DNA from 3 places in the Mesorhizobium sp. WSM4833 genome. Region 1 is predicted to be linked to each of the others. Evidence: riboswitches for the same ligand, from Rfam matches in the RefSeq annotation. Region 1 holds a riboswitch; each other region holds the start of a gene.
What was found. Region 1 has a riboswitch for cobalamin ahead of metE (5-methyltetrahydropteroyltriglutamate--homocysteine S-methyltransferase). Riboswitches for the same ligand answer to the same signal wherever they lie in the genome.
Positions count from the first base shown of each region.

Region 1 (6,418 bases):
GTTGATGAGGGCAGGGCGGACCTCTTCCCATTTCCTTGTTTTGAGGCCGCAGTCCGGATTCACCCACAGTTGGCCGTCCGACAGTCGCTCGCGAGCCAGTTGGGCAAGATGCAAGATCTCGCCGATCTCGGGGACACGTGGCGAGTGAATGTCGTAGACGCCGGGACCGATTTCGTTCGGATATTTCGACTTGGTGAAGGCGTCCAGCAGTTCCATTTTGGAGCGCGACGTCTCGATTGAAATCACGTCCGCGTCCAGTTCAGCAATCGAGTCGATGATTTCATTGAACTCCGAATAGCACATGTGGGTGTGAATTTGAGTCGCGTCCTCTACACCCGTCGAGGCGAGCCGGAAGCATTCGACAGCCCAGCCGAGATAATGCTTCCACTCGGACTTCCGCAGGGGCAAGCCTTCGCGAAACGCAGCCTCATCGATCTGGATCACTCTTGCGCCAGCTCTTTCGAGGTCGGCCACTTCATCGCGCATGGCGAGTGCAATCTGGCGGCAGACCTCGGCGCGAGGTACGTCGTCGCGAACAAAAGACCAGTTAAGAATCGTCACTGGGCCCGTGAGCATGCCCTTCACCGGCTTTTTCGTCAGCGACTGGGCAAATTGCCACCAGAGAACCGTCATCGGATTGGGCCGCGATACGTCGCCGAAGATGATGGGAGGGCGCACGAGCCGGGAGCCGTAACTTTGCACCCAGCCATGCTGGGTGAAGGCGAGGCCGGACAACTGCTCGCCGAAATGCTGCACCATGTCGTTTCGTTCGAACTCGCCATGTACCAGCACGTCGAGCCCGATCTCCTCCTGCCAACGGACGGCCCACTCAGTCTCCTTCTTCAGGAAGGTCTGATAGTCGATATAGCTCAGCCGACCCTTCGCATGAGCGGAGCGTGCCCTGCGCACCTCGGGCGTCTGCGGGAAGGACCCGATGGTCGTCGTCGGGAACAACGGCAGGGCGAGCGTGTCAGCCTGGACTCTCGAGCGCTTGGCAAATGCGCTCTTTCGTTGCTTCATGGCGCCGTCAATGCTGCTGACTCGCCCGCGGACGAGCGGATCATGGGCCTTTGTCGACATTGCGCGCGCGGCGGCCGCCTCATCAGAAGCCTTCAGCCCGCCTGTTACGGCCTCCCAGCCTTCGGACAAGGCTTGGGCCAGCACGAGCAGCTCTTCAGTCTTCTGGGCGGCGAATGCCAGCCACGAACGGACGTCTACAACGAGCGCGGTCTCCATCCGCAGGTCCATCGGCACGTGAAGCAGCGAGCAGGAAGGCGCAATTTCGACGCGGTCGAGCGGCCAACCGGCGATGACCGGCTTGATGCGGTCGAGAATGGCGGTCAGGTTCGCGCGCCAGACATTGCGGCCATCGATCAAGCCAAGCGAGAGCACCAGATCCTTCGGTGCGAGCCGACCAATCGTCTCCAATTGCTCGGGAGCGCGCACGAGGTCGAGATGCAGGCCCGCCAGGCCCAGCGAAACCGCGGTCTCGAGATTGTTTCCCAACGGCCCGAAATAGGTAGCCAACATAATTTTCAACTTGGGCGCGGCATTCGACAGCTGGCCGTAGGTGAATTCGAAGGCAGCTCGTTCGTTCGGGTTAAGGTCGAGCACAAGCGCCGGCTCATCAATCTGCACCCAGTCGGCCCCCGAGAGTTCCAGCCTCTGCAGGAGTTGCTCGTAGACGGGCAGCAGCCGCGGTAGCAGCGCTATGGGATTAAAGCCCTGATCGGGAGACTTCGCCAGCTTGAGGAAGGTCACCGGTCCAAGGATGACCGGGCGTGTATGGATGCCGAGCTCTTTTGCCTCCAGAAAGTGATCGACTGGTTTGGTTGACGAGAGGGCGAAGGTCTGATCGTCGCCCAGCTCCGGCACGATGTAGTGGTAGTTCGTGTCGAACCATTTGGTCATTTCCATCGCGGTTACGCGCTGCCCCTGAACTGCATGCCCGTGACTGGCCTGTCCGCAACCCGCGGTATCGCCTTGCGTGCCGCGCGCCATCGCGAAGTAGATGTCGAGCGGGACCTCGCCGCCCGTCCAGCCGTAACGAGCTGGCACGGCGCCGACCATTGCCGCGGTGTCGAGCACATGGTCATAAAGTGAGAAATCGTTCGACGGGATTTTCGACACGCCGCGGTCGTGCTGCTCGCTCCAACTGGCGGCACGCAGTGCCTTCGCCGTCGCCAGAAGGTTGGCAGCAGACGATTTTCCGGACCAGTAGCTTTCGAGAGCGAATTTCAGTTCTCGCCGGCGACCGATACGCGGCACGCCAAGCGTTGCTATGGGAACTTGCTGGGAGACATTCATTCCATACCCCGATGGTTGGGGCGGGGGGCAAGGAAGGCGCTAGCAGGCCGGCATCAACGCCGAGCTGCCGCAGCCACCAGACACCCCGCCTGTGGACGTTGTTTACCGAGGCAGGTCTCCTGGCTCGCGGGTCACAGCCTCTGCCCCGTCTTCCCGGGGCATTCGCCCCAATGACATTGTTGGGTTTGGCTCGCCGCTTACAGTTGCGGGGGCAGCGCCGGCATGTACCGGCTTCCCTCTTAGCTCCGCTACGGCAACGCCTTGCGGAGAACCACGACATGCGAACAATCGCAGCAGCCCAATTTCTTGTCAATTCCGTATAAAGAAATGTTTATGTGTTTATGTGAATTGTTCGCCTGCGGCTTGTTCCACGTCCCATGTCGCCGTAGAGCTGAGCATTCTGCGGCTCCGATGTTTGCAGACTGTGGCTCGCCCCTCGGGCAATCTGCCTCTTGTACGATCCCGTCTCAAAACGACTTCGTCAAAGGGCGCGTGTTGGCCATTCATCATCGGGCGGCAGTACTGGCCCGAAGTGCGCCAATGTTCCTGAGCCTCAACAATCAGAAATTTGGAGAAAAACCGGCATGCTTCTCGGACTGGTACGCGTTCGATTTACACGCGCTTGCCTGGACAGCCTGCAAAAGGGAAAGGTGGGCAATACGTGGCCGAGATGCTGCCCTACAACAACCCCGCCTGCTCAGCCTCGCGGCGCAAATTTTGCCGTGGCCGGGGGCCGATCTGCTGGATCACCAAGCCGGCCGCCAGTGAGCCAAGGTCGCCGCAGGTTTGCAGGTCGCGGCCTTGCGTATAGCCATGCAGGAAGCCGGCGGCATAGAGATCGCCGGCGCCCGTCGTGTCGACCAGTTCCTTGATCGCGGTCGCCTTGATCACCACGGTCTCGTCGCCGCGCACGATGACAGAGCCTTTTTCCGAGCGGGTCACGGCGGCTATCCGGCAATCCTTGCGGATCTGCGCCAGCGCCTCGTCGAACGAGGATGTCTGGTAGAGCGATTTGATCTCGTGGCTGTTGGCAAAGACGATGTCGACCGTGCCCGAACGCATCAGCTCGAGGAATTCGTCGCGGTAGCGGTCGACGCAGAACGAATCCGACAGGGTCATCGACACTTCGCGGCCCGCCGCGTGCGCCAGCTTCGCCGTCTGGCGGATTGCCTCCTTGGCGCGCGGCGGGTCCCACAGATAGCCTTCGAAATAGGTGACCTTGGCGCCAGACGCCTTGTCGGCCTCGACATCCTCAGGGCCAAGCTCGACGCAGGCGCCGAGATAGGTGTTCATCGAGCGCTCGCCGTCGGGCGTGACGAAGATCATCGAGCGCGCCGTCGGCGGCTCACCCTTGAGCGGCGTGGTGTCGAAGGCGACGCCCTGCGCATGGATGTCGTGGGCGTAGATTTCGCCCAGCGCATCGTTGGAGACCTTTCCGAAGAAGGCGGCGCGTCCGCCGAAGGAGGCGACGCCAGCCGCCGTGTTGCCGGCGCTGCCACCCGAGGCCTCGATCGCCGGTCCCATGTGGCTGTAGAGCAGCTCGGCGCGCTTGGTGTCGATGAGGTTCATCGCACCCTTGATGATGCCGTTTGTCTCGAGAAAAGCGTCGTCGCACTGGGCGATGATGTCGACAATGGCATTGCCGATGCAAAGCACGTCATAATCCGGCATCAATGTCTCCGCCTTGGAACCTGCCGGCTTTCTGCCACGCCCGACCGGGTGTTTCTTATGAGTGTGGAATGGGTCGCCCTATGCCGACGCGTCCAATACCGGCGCCTCACGCGGCTGCCGGTCCTGCCTCTCGCAACAGCTCGTCAGCTCTGTCCGTCTTTTCCCAGCTGAACTCCGGCTCTTCGCGGCCGAAGTGTCCGTATGTCGCGGTCTTGCGGTAAATCGGCCGTAAGAGATCAAGCGCCTTAATGATGCCTTTCGGCCGGAGATCGAAAAGCTCAAGGACGGCGCGCTCGATCCTCTTTTCATCAATCTTTGCGGTTCCGAATGTATTGACGAGGACAGAGACCGGCGCGGCGACACCGATCGCGTAAGCAAGCTGAACCTCGCAGACCTCCGCAAGGCCGCTGGCAACGACGTTTTTTGCGACGTGCCGCGCCGCATAGGCGGCCGATCGATCAACCTTCGACGGGTCCTTGCCCGAAAAGGCGCCACCGCCGTGACGCCCCATCCCGCCGTAGGAATCGACGATGATCTTGCGTCCGGTGAGCCCGCAGTCGCCGCGCGGCCCACCGACCACGAACCGGCCTGTTGGATTGACCAGGAACCTTATCCTCGTCGTATCCAGGTCGTCGTGAGGCAAGACCGGCCTTATGATCTCCTCAATGACGCCTTCGCGGACCGTGGCTTGTGAGACCTCCTCGTCATGCTGCGTCGACAGGACTATGGTATCAAGCGCTACCGGGCGCAAACCCTCATAGCGGACGGAGACTTGAGATTTAACGTCCGGGCGAAGCCAGCCAAGGCGTCCGGTTTGGCGCACCTCTGCCTGTTTTTTTGTCAAATCGTGAGCAAGTTGGATTGGCAACGGCATCAATGTTTCGGTCTCGTTGCACGCGTACCCGAACATGAGGCCCTGATCCCCTGCTCCCTGATCGAGATCCTGCCCTCGTCCCTCGTCGACGCCCTGGCTGATGTCGGGCGACTGCTCGGTCAAGGCCAAAATCACGGCGCAACGACGGCCGTCAAAGCCGATCGCATCGTCGTCATATCCAATGTCCAAAATGATATCGCGGGCAACTTGGCTGTAATCGATCTGCGTGTGGCTGGTGATCTCGCCAGCCAGAACGACCATCCCTGACTTCACCAACGCTTCACAAGCAACTCGGGCCTTAGGATCCTTGCGAAGGATCGCATCAAGCACGCCATCTGAGATATTGTCGGCCATCTTGTCGGGATGTCCCGCGCCGACGGATTCGGAAGAGAACACGAATTGTCTGGTCATGGAATGTCCTCGCTTCAAACGTTGGAATTGGATGTGACAGTTGATCCGGCCGCCTTACCTGTCGGAGATGCCAGGCACGTCGAACGCAGCGCAGAAATCGGCAACGTCTCTGCGCACGCGGGCATGGACGTCCGAATCATCGGGCTGGCGGCAAACCAGGTCGATGAAGGCTGCGATCTGCACCATCTCCGCCTCGCGCATGCCCACAGACGTTACTGCTGGCGTGCCTAAGCGTATGCCGCTGGTGAGCGCGGGATGGCGCCGGTCGCCCGGCACCATGTTGAAGTTCGTAATGATCCCTGCTTGCGACAATCGCTCGGCATAGTCTTTCCCAGACAGCGGCCGGTCCCTAAGATCAAGGATCAGCATGTGATTGTCAGTGCCCCCAGTGACGAGTTCATAACCTCGCTCCAGAAGCGCCTGGGCCAGAGCCTTGGCGTTGTTGACGATCTGCTGACCGTACACACGGAAGGATGCATTGCCTGCTTCGTGCAGAGCGACAGCAAGCGCGGCAATCGTATTCATGTGCGGTCCGCCCTGGAGGAGAGGGAACACGGCACGGTCTATGCGTTTGGCCAGATTGTGTTTGCTCTTGGAATGGTAGAGCGCCTGATAGCGGTCTTCATTCCTTGACAAGATGAAGCCACCGCGAGGGCCGCGGAGCGATTTGTGAGAGGTGCTGGTGACCCCATCGCAACGGCCAACAGGGTTTGGATGCACTCCTGCGACAATGAGGCCGCTGATGTGGGCGATGTCGGCCACCAGATAGGCGTTCACCTCCGAAGCAATGTCGGCCATTGCCTCGTAGTCAAAGATGCGCGGATAAGCAGTTCCGCCGACCCAAATGAGCTTCGGTCGTTCCCGTTTGGCTGTCTCGCGCAAGCGGTCATGGTCAATCTGCTGTGTCTTTTCGTGCAGCCCGTACGGAACTCGCTGATAGTCAGTGCCGGAGAAGTTCACCGCCCAACCGTGCGTCAGATGCCCCCCGCCGGGGAGGGTCAAGCCCATCATCTTGTCTCCCGGGCACAACAGCGCTCGACAGACAGCCTGATTGGCCGGCGAGCCGGAATAAGGCTGCACGTTGGCGTGTTCACAGCCGAACAGCGCCTTCAATCGCTCTATGGCGAGGTTTTCAAGCTCATCGACAATCTCGTT
Region 1 is NZ_JBVVQG010000020.1:23,216-29,633, forward strand. Features, by position in the region: gene metE (5-methyltetrahydropteroyltriglutamate--homocysteine S-methyltransferase) at 1-2,283, opposite strand, end outside; cobalamin riboswitch at 2,400-2,598, opposite strand; gene AC0L2D_RS28395 (adenosine kinase) at 2,986-3,978, opposite strand; gene metK (methionine adenosyltransferase) at 4,085-5,263, opposite strand; gene AC0L2D_RS28405 (serine hydroxymethyltransferase) at 5,318-6,418, opposite strand, start outside.

Region 2 (6,418 bases), on a different contig from region 1:
CTGAAAGTGGTCGAGCCGATGCTGCCTGGCCCGCCGGCCGTCACCCGCCTGCTGCAGGCGCTCGGCCGCTTCCCGCGCAAGGGCTGCTATCTCTATGGCGGCAAGTGGATGGCCGAGCCGGTCTTCCCCCAAGGCATGAAGACGAACGGCCTGCTCGGCCTGTCCTCCAACCAGCAATTCATGGGCTTGCCTGCCGATGCGACCGCAAGGCCAGGCGACTACGCGTTTCTAAGGCCGACGCAGAGCGAGGCCGTGCTGCAGCAATTCGGGTCGATCGCCGTGTTTTCCGGCGGAAAGGTCATCGATCGCTGGCCGGCGCTGCCGATGGCGTGATCGAGCTACCCCTTCACCGGTACCCAGATCTCCAGCCCGCCATTGCCGCTGTGGGCATCGAACTCCGGTCCATAGCGCTCGAATTCCGGTGCATCCGCGATTTCGTGACCGGAGTCGGGCAGCCAACTGTTCCAGATCGTGTTGATCGTCCGGCGGATGGATGAGATGTGCTCGCGGTGCGAGAACACCGCATATTTCTGCGCCGGCACCCGCACCCGATAGAAGTCCTTCGGCAGATCCGCAAAGCCGGACACTTCGACGCCGACGACATAGTCGAAATTGCCCGCGTCGTCGCCGTTAAGGCACACGCCGTAGAAAACGCCTGAGATCTCGCCGGGGATGTTGCCGATATAGGGTGCAAAACGCTGCCACTGCATCGGAATCCCGGCGCTGGTTTCACAGCTGTAGCGTTCGCCGAGGCCGGCGATCAGGAACGGCCGGCTGGTCTCGAAGCGCGGTGGTTCGAGATTGGTGAGGAAGGACTGGTCCATCAGGATCGGCTCCACGAGGTCGAGGTTGTTGGTCGAGCCTTGCGCGCGCACCAGTTCCGGCGTGGTGCCGAACTGATCGCGGAAGGCACGGGTGAACGCCTCATGCGAGTTGTAGCCGGCGTCGAGCGCGACGGCGAGGATGTCGGGCGCTCCGCCGGCCAGCTTGCGCGCCGCCTCGGTCAGCCGGCGTGAGCGCATGTAACCCATCACCGAGCGGCCGGTTGCGGCGCCGAAGGCGCGCGTCACATGAAAACGCGACACGCCGCTGCTTTGCGCGACATCGTCAAGCGAGATCGCCTCCGGCAGATGGCTCTCGACGAACCACAGCGCTTTCTCGGTCGGGTTCATGGGGCTCCTTTTCGCATTGGCCGGATCATCTTGGCGTTTCCTGGCGCGGCCAGTTTGATCGAAATTGCGCATTCCGTGCAATCTGCGCCGATCCCATGGGCTTTCGCTTGACAGCGGGCCGCGTCATCTCCTAAGAATGTTATGTTATTACATAAAGTGAGCGTGCAATGCCTGTTTCCGTTAGCTGGCCCACCACTTCGTCCGAGAAATCCATTGCGAAGCGTTTGGTGGAAATCTACGCTGAAGTGGTGATGGTCCCCGAGCCGAAAGGCGAGGGGTGAAAAGGGAACACGGTGAGGCCTGTTCAGGTCGAGGCCGTGGCTGCCCCCGCAACTGTAAGCGGCTAGCAAAATCCGTGAATGCCACTGGCCGGCAAGGCTGGGAAGGCAGGATGGCGCAACGACCCGCGAGCCAGGAGACCTGCCATCACTGAGTTGACCGGACGGGGTGTGCCGGGAGGAAACGCGAGTCCCGGTCTTGTCGGCCGCTTCGCCAGCTTCCTTCCGTCGCCAGTTTTGGAAAGTGACGGAAAGTTGGACGGCTCCATCGATCATCGCATCACCATGCGCACGCTTTGCCGTCCCCGCAATCCGGCGGGCTGCAGCCGATGAGCGCAGCGCTTCTCGAAGCCCATGACCTCTGTGCCATGGCGAATGGGCGGAATCTGGTCCAGGCGGTCAGCTTCTCGGTGGCCGCTGGCGATCGCCTTGCCATCATCGGTCCCAACGGCGCCGGCAAGACGACGCTGCTGCGCATGCTGTCGGGCATGCTGCGGCCAAGTTCCGGCGAGGTGAAGCTTGGCGGGCGGCGGCTGGACAGGATTTCGGCCGCCGAGCGGGCGCTGCATATCGCCGTTGTCGGCCAGACCGACCAGCCCGATCCACGGCTGGCGGTGATCGATTATGTCGAGCTTGGCCGGGTCCCGCACGCCGGACTGAGGCGCAGGCGCGAGGAACGCGACATTGTCGTCGATGCGCTGCGCCGGACCGGCCTGCTGCCGCTGCTTGGCCGCACCGTCGGCTCGCTGTCGGGCGGCGAGCGCCAGCGCGCCCAACTGGCGCGCGCCATCGCCCAGCAGCCCAAAATCCTGTTCCTCGACGAACCGACCAACCATCTGGACCCGCGCGCCCGCGGCGAACTGCTCGACCTCGTGGCAGGCTTTGAGATGACGGTGATCGCGGTGCTGCACGATCTGGCGCTGGTAGCACCCTTCGCCACCAGGGTGGCGGTGATGAACCATGCCCGTCTGCAAGCGCTCGCCGCACCGCGCGAAGCGCTGGCCCAACAGCTGATCCGCGAGATTTTCGGCATCGATGTGCTGCGCCTGCGCCATCCGACCGAGGATCGAGAGTTGACGGTGTTCGAGGTTCCGAACCGTGCCGCGCCGCCGTCGTGATTGAAGCCGTTCCATAGTCGACCCGATCCCACCCACAAGGAGCATACCCGTGAAACGCCTCGCTTTTTCGCTTGCCGTCTCGCTGCTGACCTCGACCGCCTTCGCCTTCCCGGTAACCGTCGACAGCTGCGGCAAGCCGCTGACCTTCGACGCGCCGCCGAAGCGCGCTGTCATCCATGATCTGAACATGGCCGAGATGGCTTTCGCGCTGAAATTGCAGCCGTCAATCGTCGGCCTGACGGGCATCACCGGATGGTACAAGGTCGGTTCCGAATTCAAGGCAGAGCAGGGTTCGATCCCGGAGCTGGCGCCGAAATATCCGACGCTCGAAAACCTCGTGGCCGTCGAGCCGGATTTCTTCTTCGCCGGCTGGTACTACGGCATGAAGCCGGGTGGCGAGGTGACGCCCGACACGCTTGCCCCGCACGGCATCAAGACGCTGGTGCTGACGGAAAGCTGCGTCCATCTCGACAAGAGCCGCCCCGCCGCCTCGATGGACCTGCTCTATGGCGACGTCGAAAAGCTGGGCAAGATCTTCGGCAAGGAGACAGAGGCGGAAAAGCTTGTCTCTGGCTGGAAGGCGCAGCTCGCCGACATCACCGCCAAGGTCGGCAGCGCCAAGGGCACGCGGGTGTTCCTCTACGATTCCGGCGAGGACAAGCCGTTCACCGCAGGCAAGTTCGCCATCCCCAGCGCCATGATAACTGCCGCCGGCGGCGACAACATCATGGCTGACATGGACACCAGCTGGGGCAACACAGATTGGGAAACGGTGGCGTCGCGCAATCCGCAATTCCTCATCCTGCTCGATTACCAGGACGGTGGCGGCTACAGGAAGCTGCTCGATTTCCTGAAAGCGCATCCGGCCATGAAGGAGACCGACGCGGTCAAGAACGAGCGCTTCGTCGCCCTCCGCTACGCCGAGCTGACGCCTGGACCCGCCAACATCGAAGCGATCGACAAGATCGCCAAGGCCATGCACCCGGAAGCATTTTGAGCTTGCGCCATCCGGCATTTGCGTTGGCCATGCTGGCGGGAGCGGCGGCGATCGCCGCTCTCGCTCTGCTGTCGATCGCCTATGGCTCGACGCTGATCCCGCTGGCCGACGTTGTAGCAGCGCTTGGCCGCGCAATCGGCTTAGGCGGGCACGACGTGTCCGGGCCGGTCGGCAAGATCGTCGTCGATCTGCGGCTGCCGCGCACGATCCTGGCCATCTGCGTCGGCGCGGGCCTCGGCGTAGTCGGCGCGCTGCTGCAGACAGTGACCCGCAACGATCTCGCCGATCCGTTCCTGTTCGGCCTGTCGTCGGGCGCCGCCGCCGGTGCTGTTTCCGTCATCACCGTCTTCGGCGACAGCTTTGGCATCTGGACGTTGCCGGTCGCGGCCTTCACCGGCGGCATATTGGCCGCCGGCGTCGTCCTGCTGCTGGTCGCGCGGGTGAGGGGCCAAGGGCCGGAGCGGCTGATCCTCGCCGGCCTTGCCGTGTCCTTCATGTTCACCGCCTTGACCAACTACCTGGTCTTTGCCGGCGACCAGCGCGCCGCCCACTCCGTGTTGTTTTGGACGATGGGCGGCCTTGGCCTGGCGCGCTGGGACAATATCTGGTTGGGCGCGCTGGGTGCGGGCACCATTCTGGCTTACGCGCTGTGGAACCACCGCCGGCTCGATGCCTTCTTGGCCGGCGAAAACGCCGCCGAAAGCCTTGGCGTGCCAGTGGCGCGCATGCGCCGAATGACGTTTCTCGTCGCCGCCTTCTCGACGGCGATCCTGGTCTCTGTCGCCGGGGTCATCGGCTTCGTCGGGCTGATGATCCCGCATCTGTCGCGGCCGCTGGCAGGCCCCTTGCATCTGCGCCTGGTTGCCAGCTGCGCCGTCTTCGGCGCGGTGCTTTTGCTGGCCAGCGATCTTCTGGCCCGAACGCTGCTGCCGCCGCAGGAACTGCCGATCGGCATCATCACCAGCTCGGTCGGTGCGTTCTTCGTCGTCACCATGCTGATCCGCAACCGGCTTTGAGCGCGTTTGGCAACCGGTCGCCGGATCACACGGTCCAGAAATAGCGCACGATGTGGAAGAACACCGGGGCGGCGAAGACCAGGCTGTCGGTGCGGTCCATCATGCCGCCATGGCCTTCGATGAGATGGCCCCAGTCCTTGACGCCCTGGTCGCGCTTGATGGCCGAGGCGACCAGCCCGCCTAGGAATCCCATCGAGCAGGCGACGAAGGCCACGCCTGCCGCCTGCAGCGGCGAGAAGGGCGTCACGAACGACAACAGCGCGCCGAGCAGGCTCGCCGACACCAGTCCGCCGATCAGCCCTTCCCAGGTTTTCGACGGCGAGACGTTCGGCGAAAACCGGTGTTTACCAAACAGCTTGCCGAAGATGTACTGCAGCACGTCGCTGCCTTGCACGACGATGATCAGGAAGGCGATCAGCAGCAAGGTGCGGCCTTCGAAGCCTGGCACGTCGAGTGTCAGCAGGGCGGGGACGTGGCTGACGCAATAGACCGAGATCATCACCGCCCATTGCTGCGCGGCGATCCGCTCGAGGAAGCGTTCGGTGTCGCCATGCAGCGCCGTGATGGCCGGCATCAAGAGGAAGCAGTAGACCGGAATGAAGATGACGAAGAGCCCGTACCAGGCGGTCCACACCAGCCAGTACTGAAACGGGATGATGATGCCGAACATGCCGAGCAGCACCCAATGGTCGCTGCGGCGCGTATGCGTCAGCGTCACGAATTCGCGCAGCGCGGCGAAGGAAATCAGCGCAAACAGGATGGTCATCCCGTAACGGCCGAAGAAGAAGGCGACCGTCATCAGCGCCACCATCACCCACCAGGCGTTGATGCGCTGCGTGAGATTGACAAGCGTCGAGCTCAGCGGCTTCGGCGCTCGCGCCGAAAGGATGGTGGCGACGATGCTGGCGGTGGTCAAAACCGCCAGCAGGCCGATGATCAGGATGGAGATTTCGTGGCGCATCAATCGTCTCGCTCGGGACGCGGGTTGAGCGCCAGAAGCGCGGCGTGGGCGCGCTCGAGAAAGGCGCGGCGTTCTTCGCCCGGGCCAACCGCGACAGGCGCGCCGAAAACGACGCGGCACAGCAGCGGCACCGGCAGGAACTGGCCCTTGGGCAGCACGCGCGACATGTTCTCGATCCAGCACGGGATCAGCTCGACCTCAGGCCGCGCCGTCGACAGATTGTAGAGCCCGGAGCGGAACGCCAGCAGCGGCTCGTCTGTCATGTTGCGTGTGCCTTCGGGAAACAGGATAAGCGAGTGCCCTTGGTCGAGAACCGACAGCATGATCTCGATGGGGTTTTCCTCAGGTCTCGTCCATTGCCGGTTGATGAGCACGGACGACAACATGTCCTGCGCGATGAAGCGGCGCAGCCGCGACTTCCCCCAATATTCGCCTGCGGCAACAGCATGGGTGATCGCGCGCTCCCTTTCGCTGAGACAGGCCGACAAAAGGATGAAGTCGCCATGGCTGGTGTGATTGGCGAAATAGATGCGCTGCCGCTCGGAGGGCAGGCTGCCGTTCCAGATCGGCCGCACCCCGGTCACCATCCGGGCCAGAGCCGACAGGCCGACGGAGGTTACCGTCTGCAGCAAGGTGAAGGTCTTGAGCGAAAGCTTGTTCATCGCGGCGCCCAAAACCCTGCCGCCAGAAGCGCTGCGGCAAACAGAGCCAGGGCAGCGCGCTGCTTGAACAGCAAGCGGCTTGTGCCGGCCATGCGGTCATCGAGCAAGCGTGTCGCGAACGGAGCCGGTTTCAGGCGCATGCGCGCCAACATGTCATCTACCGCGGCACCGCCGGAAGCTTCGTCGTCATGGCTCGCCATCAGTCGGAACAGCA
Region 2 is NZ_JBVVQG010000006.1:6,058-12,475, forward strand. Features, by position in the region: gene AC0L2D_RS13055 (alanine racemase) at 1-333, shown strand, start outside; gene AC0L2D_RS13060 (AraC family transcriptional regulator) at 339-1,172, opposite strand; cobalamin riboswitch at 1,408-1,614, shown strand; gene AC0L2D_RS13065 (ABC transporter ATP-binding protein) at 1,780-2,568, shown strand; gene AC0L2D_RS13070 (ABC transporter substrate-binding protein) at 2,618-3,565, shown strand; gene AC0L2D_RS13075 (FecCD family ABC transporter permease) at 3,595-4,581, shown strand; gene AC0L2D_RS13080 (phosphatidate cytidylyltransferase) at 4,607-5,542, opposite strand; gene AC0L2D_RS13085 (lysophospholipid acyltransferase family protein) at 5,542-6,204, opposite strand; gene AC0L2D_RS13090 (hypothetical protein) at 6,201-6,418, opposite strand, start outside.
Region 2: linked by a shared signal. The riboswitch ahead of AC0L2D_RS13065 (ABC transporter ATP-binding protein) and the one ahead of metE (5-methyltetrahydropteroyltriglutamate--homocysteine S-methyltransferase) in region 1 are both predicted to bind cobalamin.

Region 3 (6,418 bases), on a different contig from region 1:
GGTCTCGGTCTCGCCCTTGAAGGAAATGGCGCCGGCGAGGACGCGGCCGTCGAGTTCGGGCAGCACGACATGCATGGCGAGGTCGGCGGGTGCCAGGCCACGCTGGTTGTTTTGCCAGATGTCGCGGCGGGTGGTGGCGACGATGACCTGGAAGACAGGCACGCCGGCGCGGTCGAACAGCGTTTCGATGCCGGGTTCGGCGCCTGAGGCGAAAGCGGTCGCGGTGATGATGGCGGCGGGCTTCAGCGCCGTCAGTGCTGTTTCCACGAAGGCGAGGGAGGTTGGGTCCTTGAGGCTGGAGACGAAGATCGGGACTGGGTCGATGCCGCGCTGCCGCAGCGCTTCAACAAGCGCATCGATGGGCGCGACATCGGCGGCCAGCAGCATCGAGCGATAGAACAGGATGGGGATGATAGGAGCGTTGACGTTGTAAGCGCCAGCATTCGATAAGTCCCGCTTCTCCACAACTCCACTTCCAGGCACGTAAAAACCAGCTTTCGGCACCACCACCGGGCCGATAACTTCCGCATCCGACCCCGCCAGCCGCGCCAATTTCCGCACCAGTGCGCTCATATTCGCCGGGCCGCCCTCGCGGAAATAGTCGAGCAGGCCGTCCAACTCCTCGCGCGGCAGCGTCGAGGCTTCGATCAGGCGCAGATCCTCGTCGCGGCATTCACCGGGCAGCAGCGCCAGTTTTATGCCGCGTTCGCGGGCGGTCGAGGCAAGCTGGTCGCAGCCGTAGCGCCACCAGTCATAGCCGCCGAGGATGCGCACGAGGATGATCTTGGCATGGCGGGCGACGCTGTCGACCCAGAGGTCGACGGACATGGGATGGCGCAGGTCGCGCAGTGCGGCCAGCCGCATCGAGGGCAGGCGGTCGGCGTCGGCCTTCCACGCTGCCGCCAGTCCGGCGAGGTCGCTGTCGGTGAAGGACAGCGCCACGATATCCGCCGGCGTCTGCCGCAGATCGACCGGCTCGGCGAGGTCGTCGAGCGAGGCGGATGTCGTGGTGAGGATGTGCATCGCGACCCGTGTCCGAAATCAGCCGGCGAGTATACGCTCGATCGCCGGACGGTTCAGCCGCTTCAGGCCGATGACGACGAGGCGCGAACGGCGGTCATCCTCAGCGGTCCAGGCACGGTCATAGTAATGATTGACGCGCGGCCCGACGGCCTGCAGCAACAGCCGCATCGGCTTGCCGCCGACCTCGACGAAGCCTTTTACACGCAGCACGTTCTCTTCTTCTGCGACCGTGGCGACGCGTTTTGCCAGTTCATCGGGATTGGCGACCGAGGCTATGTCGACAATGAAGGTGTCGAAGTCGTCATGCTCGTGGTCGAAGGCGCCGTCATGATGGGATTTGCGGTTCTCGATGTCGTCCTCGACGGCGAGACCGAGCCCGAGCAGCACGGAGGGATCGACCTTGCCATGCGAGGTCGGCACGATCTTCACTGCGCGGGCGGAGTGTTCGCCAATGATGGCATTGGCGCGGGCGGTGCCGGCGGCGTCCATCAGGTCGCTCTTCGACAGGATGATCAGGTCGGCGCAGGCGATCTGGTCCTCGAACAGTTCTTCCACCGGATCGTCGTGGTCGAGCGTCTCGTCCCCGGCGCGCTGCGCCTGGAGGGCCTCCATGTCGTTGGCGACGCGGCCTTCGGCCAATGCCGGCCCGTCGACCACGGCGATGACGCCATCGACGGTCACCCGGCTTTTCACGCTCGGCCACTGAAAGGCCTGGACCAGCGGCTTGGGCAGTGCCAGGCCCGAGGTTTCGATCAGGATATGGTCGACCTTCGGCGTCAGCGACAGGATTTGGTCGAGCGCCGGGACGAAATCATCGGCGACAGTGCAGCAGATACAGCCATTGGCCAGTTCGACGATGTTTTCCTCCGGACAGGTATCGATGCCGCAACCTTGGAGAATCTCGCCGTCGATGCCGATGTCGCCGAATTCGTTGACGATGATGGCAATGCGCTTGCCGCCGGCGTTTTCCAGGAGATGGCGGACCAGCGTCGTCTTGCCGGCGCCGAGGAAGCCAGTGACGACGGTGCAGGGAACGCGGGATACGGAAGTGGTCATGGTCAATCCTTCAGCATGTCGATGGGTGGAATGCGGGCCACGAGGCCGCGCTTGAGGCTATCGGGGCGGCCACGCCACGGGATCAGGCCATCTTTCGAGGTGGCGAAGAGCTTTGCGCCTGTCACGAGGTCGGCGCCGCTGGTCGCGGTCAGGTCGCCGAAGACATAGCTCCAGCAGCCGTCGCGCAGGATCGCGGCGCTGAGGCGCCGCTTGCAATTGCCAAGGCATTCGACGCTGCGGATGCGGATATCGTCGCCAGCGGCGGCGCGGCGCGTGTCGTCCGTCAGCAACTCGCCGGCGCGGGGATGAGCGTCGGAGCCGGTCTCATTGCGGCAGGAGCCGCAGACGATGATGGTGACGCCGGCCAAGGCATCATCATGGCCGGACGAAATATCCGCTGTGCCAGCCGAAAAACTGCTGTCGTGGTCCAAAGATCGGGCTCCTTGCCCGGAAACCCGCCGGGCGATCGGATTCTACAGTCGCAGACGGCAGGTCTCCTGGCTCGCGAGTCATCGCCTTGGGTAGCCGCCTTCCCGGGAATTCCCAGTGGTTTTCGGCCTTGGCTCTTCGCTTACAGTTGCGGGGACAGCCGCGGATTTGGGATTTTGCCCCGCACCGCATTCCCTCTTAGCCCTTGCCGTTGCGGGCAAGGGACCATCTGGAACCGGATTTAGGCTTTTGCGGGCGGCGGTGTCAACGCGAGCTTACGACACGGCTATGTCGGCCAGCGCCGGCCCCAAATCCCCGGCAGGCGTCACTTCGATGCGTTCGAGCCCGAGCCAACCTTGCATCAGCTTCAATTCCTCGAACAGCTCCGCAGCGGTTTCAGGCGGCGCACCGGGCTCCGCATAGGCTGCATGGACGCGCAGTATGCTGGCCGGGCGATCGGCCTTGAGGTCGACGCGTGCCACGATCCTGTCGCCGAGCAGGAACGGCAGGACATAATAGCCATACTGCCGCTTGTCGGCAGGTGTGTAGATCTCGATGCGGTAGTGGAAATCGAACAGCCGCTCGGTGCGCGAGCGCTCGAAGACGACCGGATCGAAGGGTGCCAGCAAGGCGCGGGCCTCGACTTTGCGCGGCAGACGGGCGTCCCGGTGAAGATAGGCCGGCTTGTCCCAGCCTTCGACACGCACCGGCAGCAACTCGCCCGTTTCAACCAGTTCCTCCAACCGGCCTTTCATATCGGCCGGCGACAGGCGGAAATAATCGCGCAAATCGCCTGAAGTCGCCACGCCGTGGGCGCGGGCGGAAATGCGCAGCAATTCGCGGTGCGCGTCCTCAGGCGTCGGCACCGGCAGATCGAGGATCGCCTGCGGCAGCACGCGCTCGGGCAGGTCATAGAAGCGCTCGAAACCGCGGCGGTGCGCCGTGGTGATGCGGCCGGCCCAGAACAGCCATTCGAAGGCGTGTTTGGCATGGCTCCAGCCCCACCAGCCGCCCGAACCTTTCTGGCCCTCCAGCGCGGAAGCGGCGATCGGGCCGCGTTCGGCGACCTCGCGGTAGATCTCTTCGATGTAGGCGGCGTGCTCGCGGCCCCATTTGGCGAGACCCAGATACATTTCCTCGCCCCGCTCGGCGCGCTGCATGCGCCAGCGCATCAGCGGGTATGTCTCGACCGGCAGGAAGGAGGCCTCGTGCGCCCAATATTCGAAAACCATGCGCTTGCGCGTCACGGCCGCGTTGTCGAGCAGAGCGAGCGGGTAGGGGCCAAGGCGCGAATAAAGCGGCATATAATGAGCGCGCACCACCGCGCTGACGGAATCGATCTGCAATAGGCCGGTGCGGGAGAGCGTGCGGGCAAAATGCCGGCGGTCGGGCGTGCCGGTCGGGCGAGGATCGAGGAACCCCTGGGCGGCAAGGGCGATGCGCCGGGCCATCGGGAGCGAGATCTTTTCCTTCATGCAGGTATCACTTTGACGTGTTTTGACCGAGGGTCGAATGGCTGATTCCAACCCATGCTAGCAGGGTTTTGGCGGCATCCATGTCAGGAGAGAAAAGTGGAGTAAAAAGCGAAGGAAATCAAACAGGAGCGGATCGGACCAGTTTGCCGCGATATGCCGTCCAGGTCGATGTTTTGAACAAGGTTTGACTTGCTTCGCTGGAAGTGCTGCGCTAACCCTCGCCGCGTTGCAGCATAGGCCCTTAAAACGGTTCAGCGGTTAAACTGTCACGCTTCCGCATTAGGGTCCGGTGCTGTAATCAACGTGGATTGGCGCCAACGGAAAGCCGAGCATGAACGCACTCTTGAGCTCATACCTGCCCATCGTCCTGTTCATAGGCGTGGCGCTGGTTGTCGGCCTGGCGCTGCTGGCCGCGCCCTTCCTGGTGGCCTACCGCAATCCCGATCCCGAAAAGCTTTCCGCCTACGAGTGCGGTTTCAACTCGTTCGACGACGCCCGCATGAAGTTCGACATCCGTTTCTACCTGGTGTCGATCCTGTTCATCATCTTCGACCTGGAAGTAGCCTTCCTGTTTCCGTGGGCGGTGTCGTTTTCGAAGATCGGAATGCTCGGTTTCTGGTCGATGATGGTTTTTTTGGCGGTGCTGACCATCGGCTTTGCCTATGAATGGAAAAAAGGAGCGCTGGAATGGGATTGAACGACAGTTCAGGCACCCTCGTCGCGCCGAAGCCCAAGGGCATCATCGATCCCAACACCGGCAGGCCGGTGGGGGAGGACGATCCCTTCTTCCTCGAGATCAACAATGAGTTGGCCGACAAGGGCTTTCTGGTCACTTCGACCGAGGCGCTCATCACCTGGGCGCGCAGCGGGTCGCTGATGTTCATGACGTTCGGCCTCGCCTGCTGCGCGGTCGAGATGATCCACACCTCGATGCCGCGCTATGATTCGGAGCGGTTCGGTGTCGCGCCACGCGCGTCTCCGCGCCAGTCCGACATCATGATCGTCGCCGGCACGCTGACCAACAAGATGGCGCCGGCGCTGCGCAAGGTCTACGACCAGATGCCGGAGCCGCGCTACGTCATCTCGATGGGCTCCTGCGCCAATGGCGGCGGCTATTACCACTATTCCTATTCGGTGGTGCGCGGCTGCGACCGCATCGTGCCGGTCGACATCTATGTGCCCGGCTGCCCGCCGAGCGCCGAAGCGCTGCTCTACGGCATTCTTCTCCTGCAGAAGAAGATCCGCCGCACCGGCACGATCGAACGGTAAATCCATGACCGCATCCCTGAGCGAACTGTCGAACTATCTCGGCGAGAAGCTGATCGGCCGCGTGAACGAGGCTGATATCGCCTATGGCGAACTCACCATCCATGTCGAGCCGCGCGATCTGGTCGAGGTGATGACCTTCCTGCGCGACGACGCGCGCTGCCAGTTCATCTCGATCATCGATGTCTGCGGCGCCGACTATCCGTCGCGGGCCAAGCGTTTCGACGTCGTCTATCACCTGTTGTCGCCGAAGCAGAATGTGCGCGTCCGCGTCAAGGTGCAGGCCGACGAGGAAACCATGGTGCCGTCGATCACCGGCGTCTATCCCGGCGCCGACTGGTTCGAACGCGAGACGTACGATCTCTACGGCGTTTTGTTCTCAGGCCATCCCGACCTGCGCCGCCTGCTGACCGACTATGGCTTCGAAGGCCATCCCTTGCGCAAGGATTTCCCGCTGACCGGCTTCGTCGAGGTGCGCTACGACGACGAGGCCAAGCGCGTTATCTATGAGCCGGTCGAGCTCAAGCAGGAATTCCGCAATTTCGATTTTCTGTCCCCGTGGGAAGGTACGGATTACGTGCTGCCGGGTGACGAGAAGGCAAAGCAGTAAATGGCTGAAACCTCCGTCCGCAACTTCAACATCAATTTCGGCCCGCAACACCCCGCGGCGCACGGCGTTTTGCGCCTTGTGCTGGAGCTGGACGGCGAAGTCGTCGATCGCGTCGATCCGCATATCGGACTGCTGCATCGCGGTACCGAAAAGCTGATCGAAGCCAAAACCTATCTGCAGGCGGTGCCCTATCTCGACCGGCTCGACTATTGCGCGCCGATGAACCAGGAACATGCCTTTGCGCTGGCCGCCGAGCGTCTGCTCGGCATCGAGGTGCCGAAGCGTGGCCAGGTGATCCGCGTTCTCTACAGCGAGATCGGTCGCATCATGTCGCACATCCTCAATGTGACGACGCAGGCGATGGACGTCGGTGCGCTGACGCCGCCGCTGTGGGGCTTCGTCGAACGCGAAAAGCTGATGGTGTTCTATGAGCGCGCCTCCGGTTCGCGCATGCATGCCGCTTATTTTCGGCCCGGCGGCGTCCATCAGGACCTGCCGCGTCAACTGGTCGAGGACATCGGCAAGTGGATCGACCCGTTCCTGAAGTCGATCGACGACC
Region 3 is NZ_JBVVQG010000001.1:323,367-329,784, reverse strand. Features, by position in the region: gene cobN (cobaltochelatase subunit CobN) at 1-1,023, opposite strand, end outside; gene cobW (cobalamin biosynthesis protein CobW) at 1,042-2,079, opposite strand; gene AC0L2D_RS01655 (DUF1636 family protein) at 2,082-2,510, opposite strand; cobalamin riboswitch at 2,550-2,753, opposite strand; gene AC0L2D_RS01650 (winged helix-turn-helix domain-containing protein) at 2,784-3,983, opposite strand; gene AC0L2D_RS01645 (NADH-quinone oxidoreductase subunit A) at 4,315-4,680, shown strand; gene AC0L2D_RS01640 (NuoB/complex I 20 kDa subunit family protein) at 4,671-5,252, shown strand; gene AC0L2D_RS01635 (NADH-quinone oxidoreductase subunit C) at 5,257-5,859, shown strand; gene AC0L2D_RS01630 (NADH-quinone oxidoreductase subunit D) at 5,860-6,418, shown strand, end outside.
Region 3: linked by a shared signal. The riboswitch ahead of AC0L2D_RS01655 (DUF1636 family protein) and the one ahead of metE (5-methyltetrahydropteroyltriglutamate--homocysteine S-methyltransferase) in region 1 are both predicted to bind cobalamin.